3 regions of the Micrococcus sp. TA1 genome follow, and region 1 is predicted to be linked to each of the others. Evidence: riboswitches for the same ligand, from Rfam matches in the RefSeq annotation. Region 1 holds a riboswitch; each other region holds the start of a gene.
The links. A riboswitch is a leader RNA that binds a small molecule or an ion and turns the genes downstream of it on or off. The one in region 1 is predicted to bind S-adenosylmethionine.

Region 1 (3,264 bases):
ATCAGGGTCGAGGCCACGCCCATCAGCAGCAGCGAGGCCACCAGCAGGGCCTTGCGGCCGATCCGGTCCCCCAGGTGTCCGGCCACGATGCCGCCCAGCGGCCGGGCGATCACGCCGACGGCGAGCGTGGCGAACGAGGCGACGATGCCGCCGAGCTCGGTGGCCATCGGGAAGAACTGGACGTTGAAGACCAGCGCCGCGGCCGTGCCGTAGAGGTAGAAGTCGTACCACTCGATGGTGGTTCCGGCGAAGGCCGAGGCGAGGACGCGCTTCTTGCCGTCGAAGACCCGCGCGGGTCCCTGCCGGGGTTCGCCGGTGGAGGTGGTGGTCATGATGGTCGGGGCGCTCATGCGGCAGGCCCCGCCGTCTTCGCGTCGCCGATGGCGTTCAGGCCCTCCGGCAGGATGCCGTTGATGTGGTAGTCGCCGAGGGCGCGGGCCCGGAAGGCGATCGGGTTGTGGGTGGCCACGGTCTGGGCGTTGCGCCAGTGCCGGTCCAGCCCCTTGGACGTGGAGGTCGCGGAGGCACCCACGGTCAGGAACAGGTCCTGGGCGGCGCCCAGTGCCAGTTCGGGCACCGTGACCTGGGCGTGCTCGACGGCGATCTCGGACTCGTACAGGGCTCCCGGCAGGGTGCCGGTGAACTCCGGGACATTCGCCCCGGCATCGATGGCGGCCTGGATGCCGGCGTCGAGGGCCCGCGCGGCGTGCAGCACGGTGGCCTCGGCGGTGAAGGCCTGGGCGGAGATCCGCCCGGTGGCCTCCTGGATCAGCGGGTCCTCGCGGAACGGCAGGCCCAGCCCGGTGTTGAAGGTGCGCTTGCGGGTGGCGATGGTGGCGACGGTGTCCCGGCGGGCGGCCCGGGCGATGCCGGCCAGCACGGCCAGCAGCACGAGCTGGAAGAAGGCGGCCTCGTGGACGGCCTCGGCGCTGCCCGCGGTACGGTCCAGCACGGCGTCCTCGGGGACGGTGACGTCCTCGAAGAGGGCCGTGCCGGTGCCGGTGAGCTTCTGCCCGAAACCGTCCCAGTCGTCCTCCAGCGTGACACCGGGGGCGTCCGTGGCCACCACCGCGAAGCGCCGTCCGTCCTCGCCGTCCAGGGAGGCGGAGACCCGCGTGTAGTCCGAGAAGATCGATCCGGTCGCGTAGAACTTCCGGCCGTTGAGCACCCAGCCCTCCCCGCTCCGGGTCAGCACGGTGTTCAGGGTGCCCAGGGCGTTGCCGCCCTTCTCGGTGGACGCGTTGCCCACCGTCGCCCCCGCCAGCACCCGGGGGTACCAGGCGTCCTGGAGGCGGCCGGGCAGGAAACGCAGGGATTCCACGAAGCCGTAGTGGGACCGGTACAGGTGGGCGATGTTCGAGTCGGCCTCGGCCAGGTCGATGAGCAGCCGGGTGAAGTCCTCGATGCTCACCCCCGGCCCTCCGTGGGCGGCCGGGACCCGCAGGGTGCCGAACCCGGCACGATCCAGCGTGCGGACCTCCTCCCGGGGCAGCCGGCGCTCCAGGTCCCGTTCCAGGGCACCGGCCGCGATCGAGGCGAAGACCGGGGCGAAGTGCTCGCGCAACCCCGCGTAGGAGGCGGGCAGGCCGTCGGCGAGGTTCGCGGCCCCGGCCTCCGGTCCCGGCCGGGAGAGGTGTTCGGTGGTGGCGGCCTTCTCGGCCGTGCTCTGCGACATTCGGCGGTCCTTCCGGTCACACCGAGGATTACCGGCAGTCACGCCAACGGCTGGTCCGGCGCAGGCAGCGGACGCCGACGCACAGACCGACTGCAGATCCGGGATCTCCATCGGTCCTGGCCTTAGCACCCGTCGTTGGGGAGATGATCCCCTCGGGTTGCTGCGGCGTCGTCGAGCCAGGTCTCTCAGCCGCTCTGGATGGTTACGGGTTCACCCTAGCAATGGATCCCCGGGGCGTGGATGTCGCCCACGTCACGTCAGGACACACAGTCACCCCGCGGTGGCGTCCCCGGACCGGGTCATGGCCCCCGCCGCCAGCGTCACGCCGCTGTGCGAGGGGTCGCCGTCGAATTCCTCCTGGGAGACGTCCACCACCGGGAACCGGTCGAGGTCGACGCCGTCCGGCACCGGCAGCGTGGTGGTCTGGCCGGACACCGTGCCCAGCGAGATCAGCCGGCTGGCCTGTTCGTCGCGCAGCCACACCTCGTAGTACCCCTCCTGGGGCCCCTCGGAGACGTCGACGGTCAGGCGCAGGGCGCCGTCGGGCTCGGCGACCATCTCGGCGCGCCCCTCCACGTCCCGCTCCGTCACCGGCGCGAGGACCGCCTCGCCGACGGCGACCGGCTGGGGCGGCGTGTCCTGCCCGCTGTCCCCCTGGCCCACCAGGCCGGCCACGACGGCGGCACCGACGGCGCCGACGACCAGCCCGGCGGCCGCGGCGGCCGTGATGACGGGCCACCGGCGTCGCTGGGTCCGGGGCAGGAAGCTCACCGTGCCGGCGTCGTCGGCACCGAGCGTCCCCCCGCCACCGTGCCCTCCGGGCGCGGTCTCCGCAGACGTGCCGGACGTGCCGGCCGGCTCCGGGGCGCCCGGGACCGCGGCGAGACCGGGTCCGGCGTGGGGATCCTGCCGGAGGCCCAACTCCCGTTCGATGCCCGCCCACACGTCGGCGGACGGCTCGTGGAGGCTGACCGGTGCCGCGAGCGCGGACACCACGCGCTCGGTCCGGTCGAGGTCCAGGCGGCAGTCGGGGCAGGAGCGCAGGTGGGCGGCGGCCCCGGGGCCGGGCGCCTGGCCGGCGGCGATCGAGGCCAGGTCCTCCTCGGTCAGGTGCCGTTCAGCGGTCTCAGCCATCGTTCACCTCCAGTGCTGCTCGAAGCCGGGCCAGTCCCCGGTGGACATGCGACTTGACCGTTCCCAGGGGCATTCCCAGCCGTTCGGCGATCTGCCCCTGCGGGAGGTCCTGGACGAAGGCCATCCTCAGGATCTCATCCTGGGGCGGACCGAGCCTCTCCAGGGCCTCATGGACCAGCACCCGGTCCACGACCTGCTCGGACAGTTGCCGGTCCTCCCGCTGATGCTGGCCGGACGTCGCGTCCACGAGCTGCCGCTGGCGGTCCCGGGCCGCGAACGTGTCCGCCACGACCCGACGGGTGATCCCGGTCAGCCAGCCGCCCAGCGGACGGGTGGGGTCGTAGGTCTCCCGCGAGCGCCAGGCCCGCGTGAACACCTGCTGCGTGGCGTCCTCCGCGTCCTGCCGGTTGGACAGCGCCGCCATGCACAGGGAGAAGACGAGACGGCCATGCTGG
Region 2 (3,264 bases), on a different contig from region 1:
ACCGGCGCCTGCACCGGACCTGAACGGGTGGAGAATGGACGCTGAGATCGCTTCAGATCACGGCCGACCACTCCAGTACCGGAAGAGGACCCTCATGCTTTCCATCACGGACCTGCGCGGACACGACGTCGACCCGGCCACGGTGCTGCCCCGGGCCGAGCTGGACGTGGCCGGTGCCGTGCCGCGGGTGCTGCCGATCCTGGACGAGGTGCGCTCCGGCGGCGCCTCGGCCGTGCTGGACCTGGGCGAGCGCTTCGACGGGATCCGGCCGCCGTCGTTGCGGGTGCCCGCCCCGGCGCTGGCCGAGGCGCTGGAGGCCCTGGACCCCGAGGTCCGCTCCGCACTGGAGGAGTCGATCGCCCGCGCCCGGACCGTGCACGCCGCGCAGCTGCCGCCCGGGTCCGAGGTCGACCTCGGGGAGGGGGCCATCGTGGAGAACCGCTGGGTCCCGGTGGGCCGGGTGGGGCTGTACGTGCCCGGCGGACGCGCGGTATACCCCTCCTCCGTGGTGATGAACGTGGTCCCGGCGCAGGCGGCCGGGGTGCCCTCCCTGGCGGTGGCCTCCCCGCCGCAGAAGGACTTCGGCGGCCTGCCGCACCCCGTCATCCTGGCCGCCTGCGCCCTGCTCGGCGTGGACGAGGTCTATGCCGCCGGCGGCGCCCAGGCCGTGGCCATGTTCGCCTACGGGGTGAACGACGACGACGGCACGCGCCTGTGCGCCCCGGTGGACATGGTCACGGGGCCGGGCAACATCTACGTGGCCGCGGCCAAGCGGGCGCTGCTCGGGACCATCGGGATCGACGCCGAGGCCGGTCCCACCGAGATCGCCGTGCTGGCCGATGCCACGGCGGACGCGGAGTGGGTCGCGGCCGACCTGATCAGCCAGGCCGAGCACGACCCGATGGCCGGTTCGGTGCTCATCACCACGTCCCCGGAGCTGGCCCGGGACGTGGTGACCCAGGTCCAGGAGCAGGTGCCGGGGTCGTTCCACGAGGAGCAGGTCCGTCAGGCCCTGACCGGTCCGCAGTCCGGGATCCTCGTGGTGGACACCCTGGCCACGGCCATCGCGGTGGCCGACGCGTACGCCGCCGAGCACCTGGAGGTGCACACCGTGGACGCGCTGGCCACCGCGCGCCGGATCCGCAACGCCGGGGCCGTGTTCGTGGGACCGTACTCCCCCGTGCCGCTGGGCGACTACTCCTCCGGGTCCAACCACGTGCTGCCCACCGGCGGGTCCGCCCGGTACTCCTCGGGGCTGAACACGGTCAGCTTCCTGCGGCTGCAGCAGCTGATCCGGTACTCCGAGACCGGGTTGAAGGAGTTGGCATCGAACATCTCGGCACTGGCCGGGGCCGAGGGGCTGCCCGCCCACGGGGAGGCCGTGGCCCGGCGTTTCCGGTAGCCCCCGGTCACCGCCGGGTGCCGTCCCGCGTCGGCGGCAACCGGCTCCGCAGCACGTGACGGAGGTCACCGTCACAGGCGTTCACATCCGCAGAAGGCCTTTGACCCGTCGCCCCGGCCGTCGTTACGCTGAACCCAGAATCACGAGTTCCCGCTGTTACAGCCCTGGCTTGCGGGACGGCAACCCTCTTCACGCAGTAGTGGGGTGCTCCAGGTGATGATTCGGCCTTCCGGGCAAGCCGGCGGGCAAGTACCGCGTCTGAAGCAGGTACCGGAGGGGCACCGCCCGAGGTCACACTGTGGATGCGCCCTCGAACGGAGGACTCACATGACCGCCCTGGCCACCATCGACCTGAGCCGCACCGCCACCCTGGACACCGACCTGTCCGCCCAGACCCTGCGCTCGGCCTTCTCCCACTTCCCCTCCGGCGTCGCCGCGCTGTGCGGCCTCGCCGATGACCAGAAGGAGGGCCTCGTGGCCTCGTCCTTCACGGTGGGGGTCTCCCTCGAACCGGCACTGGTGTCCTTCGCCGTGCAGAACACCTCCCGGACCTGGCCGCGGCTGAAGCGGGCCGAGCGCATCGGGATCTCGATCCTCGCCGAGGGCCACACCGACGTCTGCCGCCAGTTGGCCTCCAAGGACGGGGACCGCTTCGAGGGCCTGGGCGTTCGCGCCTCGGACCGGGGCGCCCTGTTCCTGGACAACGCCGCGCTGTGGCTGGAGACCTCCGTCTACGCGGAGGTCCCGGCCGGCGACCACCACGTGGTCCTGCTCGAGGTCCACGGCGTCCACGACCACTCCTCCGAGCACGAGCCGCTGGTCTTCCACCGTTCGGCCTTCCGCAACCTGCGCACCGCCGAGGGCAACCAGTAACCGGCCCACCCGTATCCTGGTCCGCATGCCGAACGCCCCGCAGCCACCGAGCCAGGTCCGCCTGGACGCCTGGCTGTGGGGCATCCGCATGTACAAGACCCGCTCGGCGGCGACGGCGGCCTGCCGGGCCGGCCACGTGCGTCTCAACGGCCAGCCGGCCAAGGCGGCCCAGCCGGTCAAGCCCGGTGACACCATCCGGCTGCGCCAGCCGGGCCGGGAGAGGGTCCTGGAGGTCACCGGCCTGCTGGCCAAACGGGTCGGGGCCGCCGAGGCGGTGCGCCACTACGTCGACCACTCGCCGCCGCCGATCCCCCGGGAACTGCTGGCCGTCCCCCAGCGCGATCGCGGCGCAGGGCGCCCCACCAAGCGGGACCGCCGTCAGATGGACCGGCTCCGCGGCCGGGATCCTCAGCCCTGAGGAAGCGAAGCGGGACCGAAACAGACTCAAAAACCGAGTAGGGCGGCGCCCGATGACGTGGTCGTCGGCAGTGCACGTCGGGTAGTGCCTACTAGTGCCCCATTCACAGCCCTCTCATAGGTTGGGGTGCTACCAGTCCACCCCGGACTGGATCCAGCGGACGAAGGATCTTCTGATGCAGCACACGACCCCCCCTCTACCGACGCACGCCGGCCATCACCGGGATGGCAGCCCTGGGCCTGGTCACGACGGTGATGCTGGCACCCGCAGCACACGCCGACACGGACCTGGACCTCGCGGAAGGGCCTGCCAGCACCATCGTGGTGGCGGACGTGGAGGGTGCGGCCGGGACCGGTGGCGCCGAGGCCACTGTCGAGACCGCACCCGAACCAGTCACCGGAACCGGTGAGGAGGCCCCCGCCGAGACCGGCGAGGCACCCGCCGGCGGCACCGATGAGGCGCTCACCTCCGGTACCGGCGAGGCGCCCACCCCGGAGACGGGTGACGAACCGCCCGTCGGCGCCGAGGCGGGTCCCGCCGACGCGGAACCGGCCGAGGGGATCCCCGCAGC
Region 3 (3,264 bases), on a different contig from region 1:
CTCGCGGACCTGCACGAACCGCGCTGCGGACCGGTCGGCGGGGTGGTCCGCGGGCCGGCCGGGTGTCCCTGCCGTGGCCGGGGAACCGGCGAGCGGGGCGCGTCGTTCGGATGTCGTGGTCATCATGCTCCTTCGGTGGTGGATGCGGTGGGCGCTCCCGCGCCGGCGGCCGTGGCGCCGGCCCGCGGGTCGGAGTTGCGGGCGGTGGAGTGGAACGGCGGGACGGTGCCGTTGATCCGGTGGTCCCCGACCGCCTGGGTGCGGTAGATCAGCGGGGTGTGGCTGGCGACGGTGCGGGCGTTCAGCCAGTGCCGGTGCAGGTGCCGCGAGGCGTCCGTGGCGGAGGCGCCACCGGACTCGAAGATCTGGTTCGTGGCCTCGAGGATCAGCTCCGAGACCACGACGGTGGCCTCGGACAGGGCGACGTTGGCGCGGGTGTGGGCGTCCAGCACCACCGGGTCCTCGAGGTCCAGGTGGCCGCGCACGCTCCGGTAGGAGTCCTCGACGACGGCGGCGGCACCGGTCACGATGTGCCGGGCGGCGGAGACCTTGGCGGAGACGGAGCCGATGACCTGGTGGACCAGCGGGTCCTCGGCAGGGGTCTCGGCGGTGGCGTGGTCGTAGGTGCGCCGGCGAGCGCGCACGAAGTCCGTGATCGAGGACAGCGCGGCCACGCCGATGCCGGCCTGCGTGGCGGCCAGCACGACCCACAGCACCGCATAGGCCAGCACACCGGTGGGGACGTTGAACTCCTGGGTCCGGTGCGCACGCACGGGGACGTCGTCGAAGGTGGTGGTGCCGGAGGCGGTGAGTCGCTGTCCGAAGCCGTTCCAGTCATCGGTGCGCGTCACGCCCCGGTCCCTCGCGTCCACGATGGCGAAGATCGGTCCCTCGTCCTCGCGGCCGGGCCGGGTGGCCGTCACCAGCAGGTAGTCGGCGAAGACGGCCCCGGTGGAGTAGAACTTGTCCCCCGTGATCTCCGCGATCTCGGTGTCCCCGACCGCCGCGGCCGCCTGGGCGGTGTCCGGGTCCACGTCGACCCAGCGCACGGGACGCCTGCCCGCGGAGGGCGGCAACTCGACGAGGGCGTTGCCGAAGATCCTCCCCGCGGCCACCTCGGCGAGCCACCACTCCGACACTGCTCCCTGGGACTCGTTCTGGTGCTGCTCGGTGAACATGAAGTGCCCGTGCAGGGCCTGCGGCAGGTTCGAGTCCGCGGCGGCCAGGTCCACCAGCAGGCCGGTGAGCTGGGGAAGGCTGGCCCCGATCCCGCCGCGGTCGCGGGCGAGGCGGACCCGGGTGAATCCCGAGCCGCGCAGGTGCTCGATCGCGGCGAAGGCCAGTTCGTGGTCCTGCTCGCGCTGGTGGGCCCCTTCGGCGATGAGCCGGAAGACGGGGGCGAAGTGCTCGCTGAGCTGCGCGTCCGTGGGCGGTGTCCCGGCGGTGGCGGCCCTGAGCTCCTCGAAGCGGGGCAGTCCGGCCCGGGGGGCGTCACCGGGGACTGGGGTGTCCTGCGGGGTGGCGGTGTGGGTCACGAGGGAGCCTTTCGGTCATCCGTGGCACCCGGGGCCCGTGCGGGCCGCGCGGGGGATGCCCGGCCCGCGGCCGCGCGTGGTGTCCCCCGAGGTGGTGCCGTACTTGCCCGCAGCGGTCGCGTACGGGCCGAATCATCACCTGGAGCACCCCACTACGGAAGAGAGGGTTGCCGTCCGGCCAGCCAGGGCTTGACACCGGATCTCGTGATTCTGCAGCCACCGTAGGCGGCGGCCTGCGCCGGGCCAACCGTCGGGGTCATGTTTCGCCACCGCGGGTCACATAGCCCGCCCGTCCCGCTCGCGCACCCCGCGGATGACGCCCGATGACGCCATCAGGACATCGGCACCGGGTGACGTCGCCGGCACGGCATCCTCGTCACGGGGTGGGGCACGCCCCCCGGTGCGGGCGGTCCACCGCCCCTCGGTGGGCTCAGCCCGCCGCCGGGGCGCCGTCCCCGTCCTGCAGCGCCCGCAGGGTGTTCTTGCGGATCTTGCCGGTGGCGGTGCGCGGCAGCTCCTGCACGAACTCGACCCGGTCCGGGACCTTGAACCCGGCCAGGCCCTGCCGGCAGTGGGCCCGCAACTCGTCGGCGGTGACCTGCGCACCGGCCTCGGTCACCACGAACGCCACCGGGCGCTCACCCCACCGGTCGTCCTGGACACCCACCACGGCCACGTCGGAGACCTTCGGGTGGGCGTGCAGCACGCCCTCCACCTCGATGGAGGAGATGTTCTCCCCGCCGGAGATGATGATGTCCTTGGCCCGGTCCATCAGCTGGATGTAGCCGTCCGGGTACATCACCCCCAGGTCACCGGTGTGGTACCAGCCGCCCCGGAAGGCCTCCGCGGTGGCCTCGGGATTCTTGAAGTACTCCTTCATCACGCCGTTGCCGCGCAGCACCACCTCGCCGAGGGTCTCGCCGTCGGCGGGCACCCGGTTCAGGTCCGCGTCCATGACGGCCACCTCCCCGGCGTGCACCATGGGCACGCCCTGCCGGGCCATCAGCCGTGCCCGCTCGGCGGCGGGCAACCGCGCCCACGCCGGCTGCGGCTCGCAGATGGTGAACGGACCGTAGACCTCGGTCAGCCCGTAGACGTGCACGGGGGTGATGTTCAGCGACTCCAGCGCCTCGATGACCGACGGCGGCGGTGCGGCCCCCGCGGTGGTCATCCGCAGTTCCCGGTCCAGGGGGCGGGCGCGCTCGGACTCGTGGATCATGGCGCACACGATCGGCGCCCCGCACAGGTGGGTGATGCCCTCGTGGTCGAACGCGTCCCAGATGGCGTCCTGCCGCACGGCCCGCAGACAGACGTGGGTGCCCGCCGCGGACGTCACGGCCCACGGGGTGCACCAGCCGTTGCAGTGGAACATCGGCAGGGTCCACAGGTAGCGCGTGGCCCCGGTGTAGCCGTTGTGGAACACCGCGCCCTCGGCCGCCAGGTACGCGCCGCGGTGGGTGTAGAGCGCGCCCTTGGGCGGTCCGGTGGTGCCGGAGGTGTAGTTCAGGGTGATCGGTGCCTGCTCGTCCGCCACCCGCCAGGGCAGTTCGGGGCCGGCCGACCCCTGGGCGAGGAAGTCCTCGTAGGTGAGCGAGCCGGCGTCGGGGTCCACCGGGCCGGCGTGCCCGGCGTCGGTGTCCACGATCTCGACCACCAGGGGGGCCTGCGGGAGGTTCCCGACGACGTCGCGCACCGTGGCCACGACGTCACCGTCCGCGAACACGACCCG

Region 2: linked by a shared signal. The riboswitch ahead of GGQ69_RS11230 (flavin reductase family protein) and the one ahead of GGQ69_RS13880 (acyl-CoA dehydrogenase family protein) in region 1 are both predicted to bind S-adenosylmethionine.
Region 3: linked by a shared signal. The riboswitch ahead of GGQ69_RS15435 (acyl-CoA dehydrogenase) and the one ahead of GGQ69_RS13880 (acyl-CoA dehydrogenase family protein) in region 1 are both predicted to bind S-adenosylmethionine.

What each region holds. Positions count from the first base shown of each region.
Region 1 covers NZ_JACHNW010000003.1:33,048-36,311, forward strand. Annotated here, with positions in the region: gene GGQ69_RS13875 (MFS transporter) at 1-350, opposite strand, end outside; gene GGQ69_RS13880 (acyl-CoA dehydrogenase family protein) at 347-1,675, opposite strand; SAM riboswitch class I at 1,780-1,880, opposite strand; gene GGQ69_RS13885 (anti-sigma factor domain-containing protein) at 1,946-2,809, opposite strand; gene GGQ69_RS13890 (RNA polymerase sigma factor) at 2,802-3,264, opposite strand, start outside.
Region 2 covers NZ_JACHNW010000001.1:2,548,844-2,552,107, forward strand. Annotated here, with positions in the region: gene hisD (histidinol dehydrogenase) at 95-1,402, shown strand; SAM riboswitch class IV at 1,541-1,660, shown strand; gene GGQ69_RS11230 (flavin reductase family protein) at 1,730-2,275, shown strand; gene GGQ69_RS11235 (RNA-binding S4 domain-containing protein) at 2,301-2,693, shown strand; gene GGQ69_RS11240 (hypothetical protein) at 2,918-3,264, shown strand, end outside.
Region 3 covers NZ_JACHNW010000006.1:12,408-15,671, forward strand. Annotated here, with positions in the region: gene GGQ69_RS15430 (acyl-CoA dehydrogenase family protein) at 1-126, opposite strand, end outside; gene GGQ69_RS15435 (acyl-CoA dehydrogenase) at 123-1,535, opposite strand; SAM riboswitch class IV at 1,630-1,745, opposite strand; gene GGQ69_RS15440 (AMP-binding protein) at 1,966-3,264, opposite strand, start outside.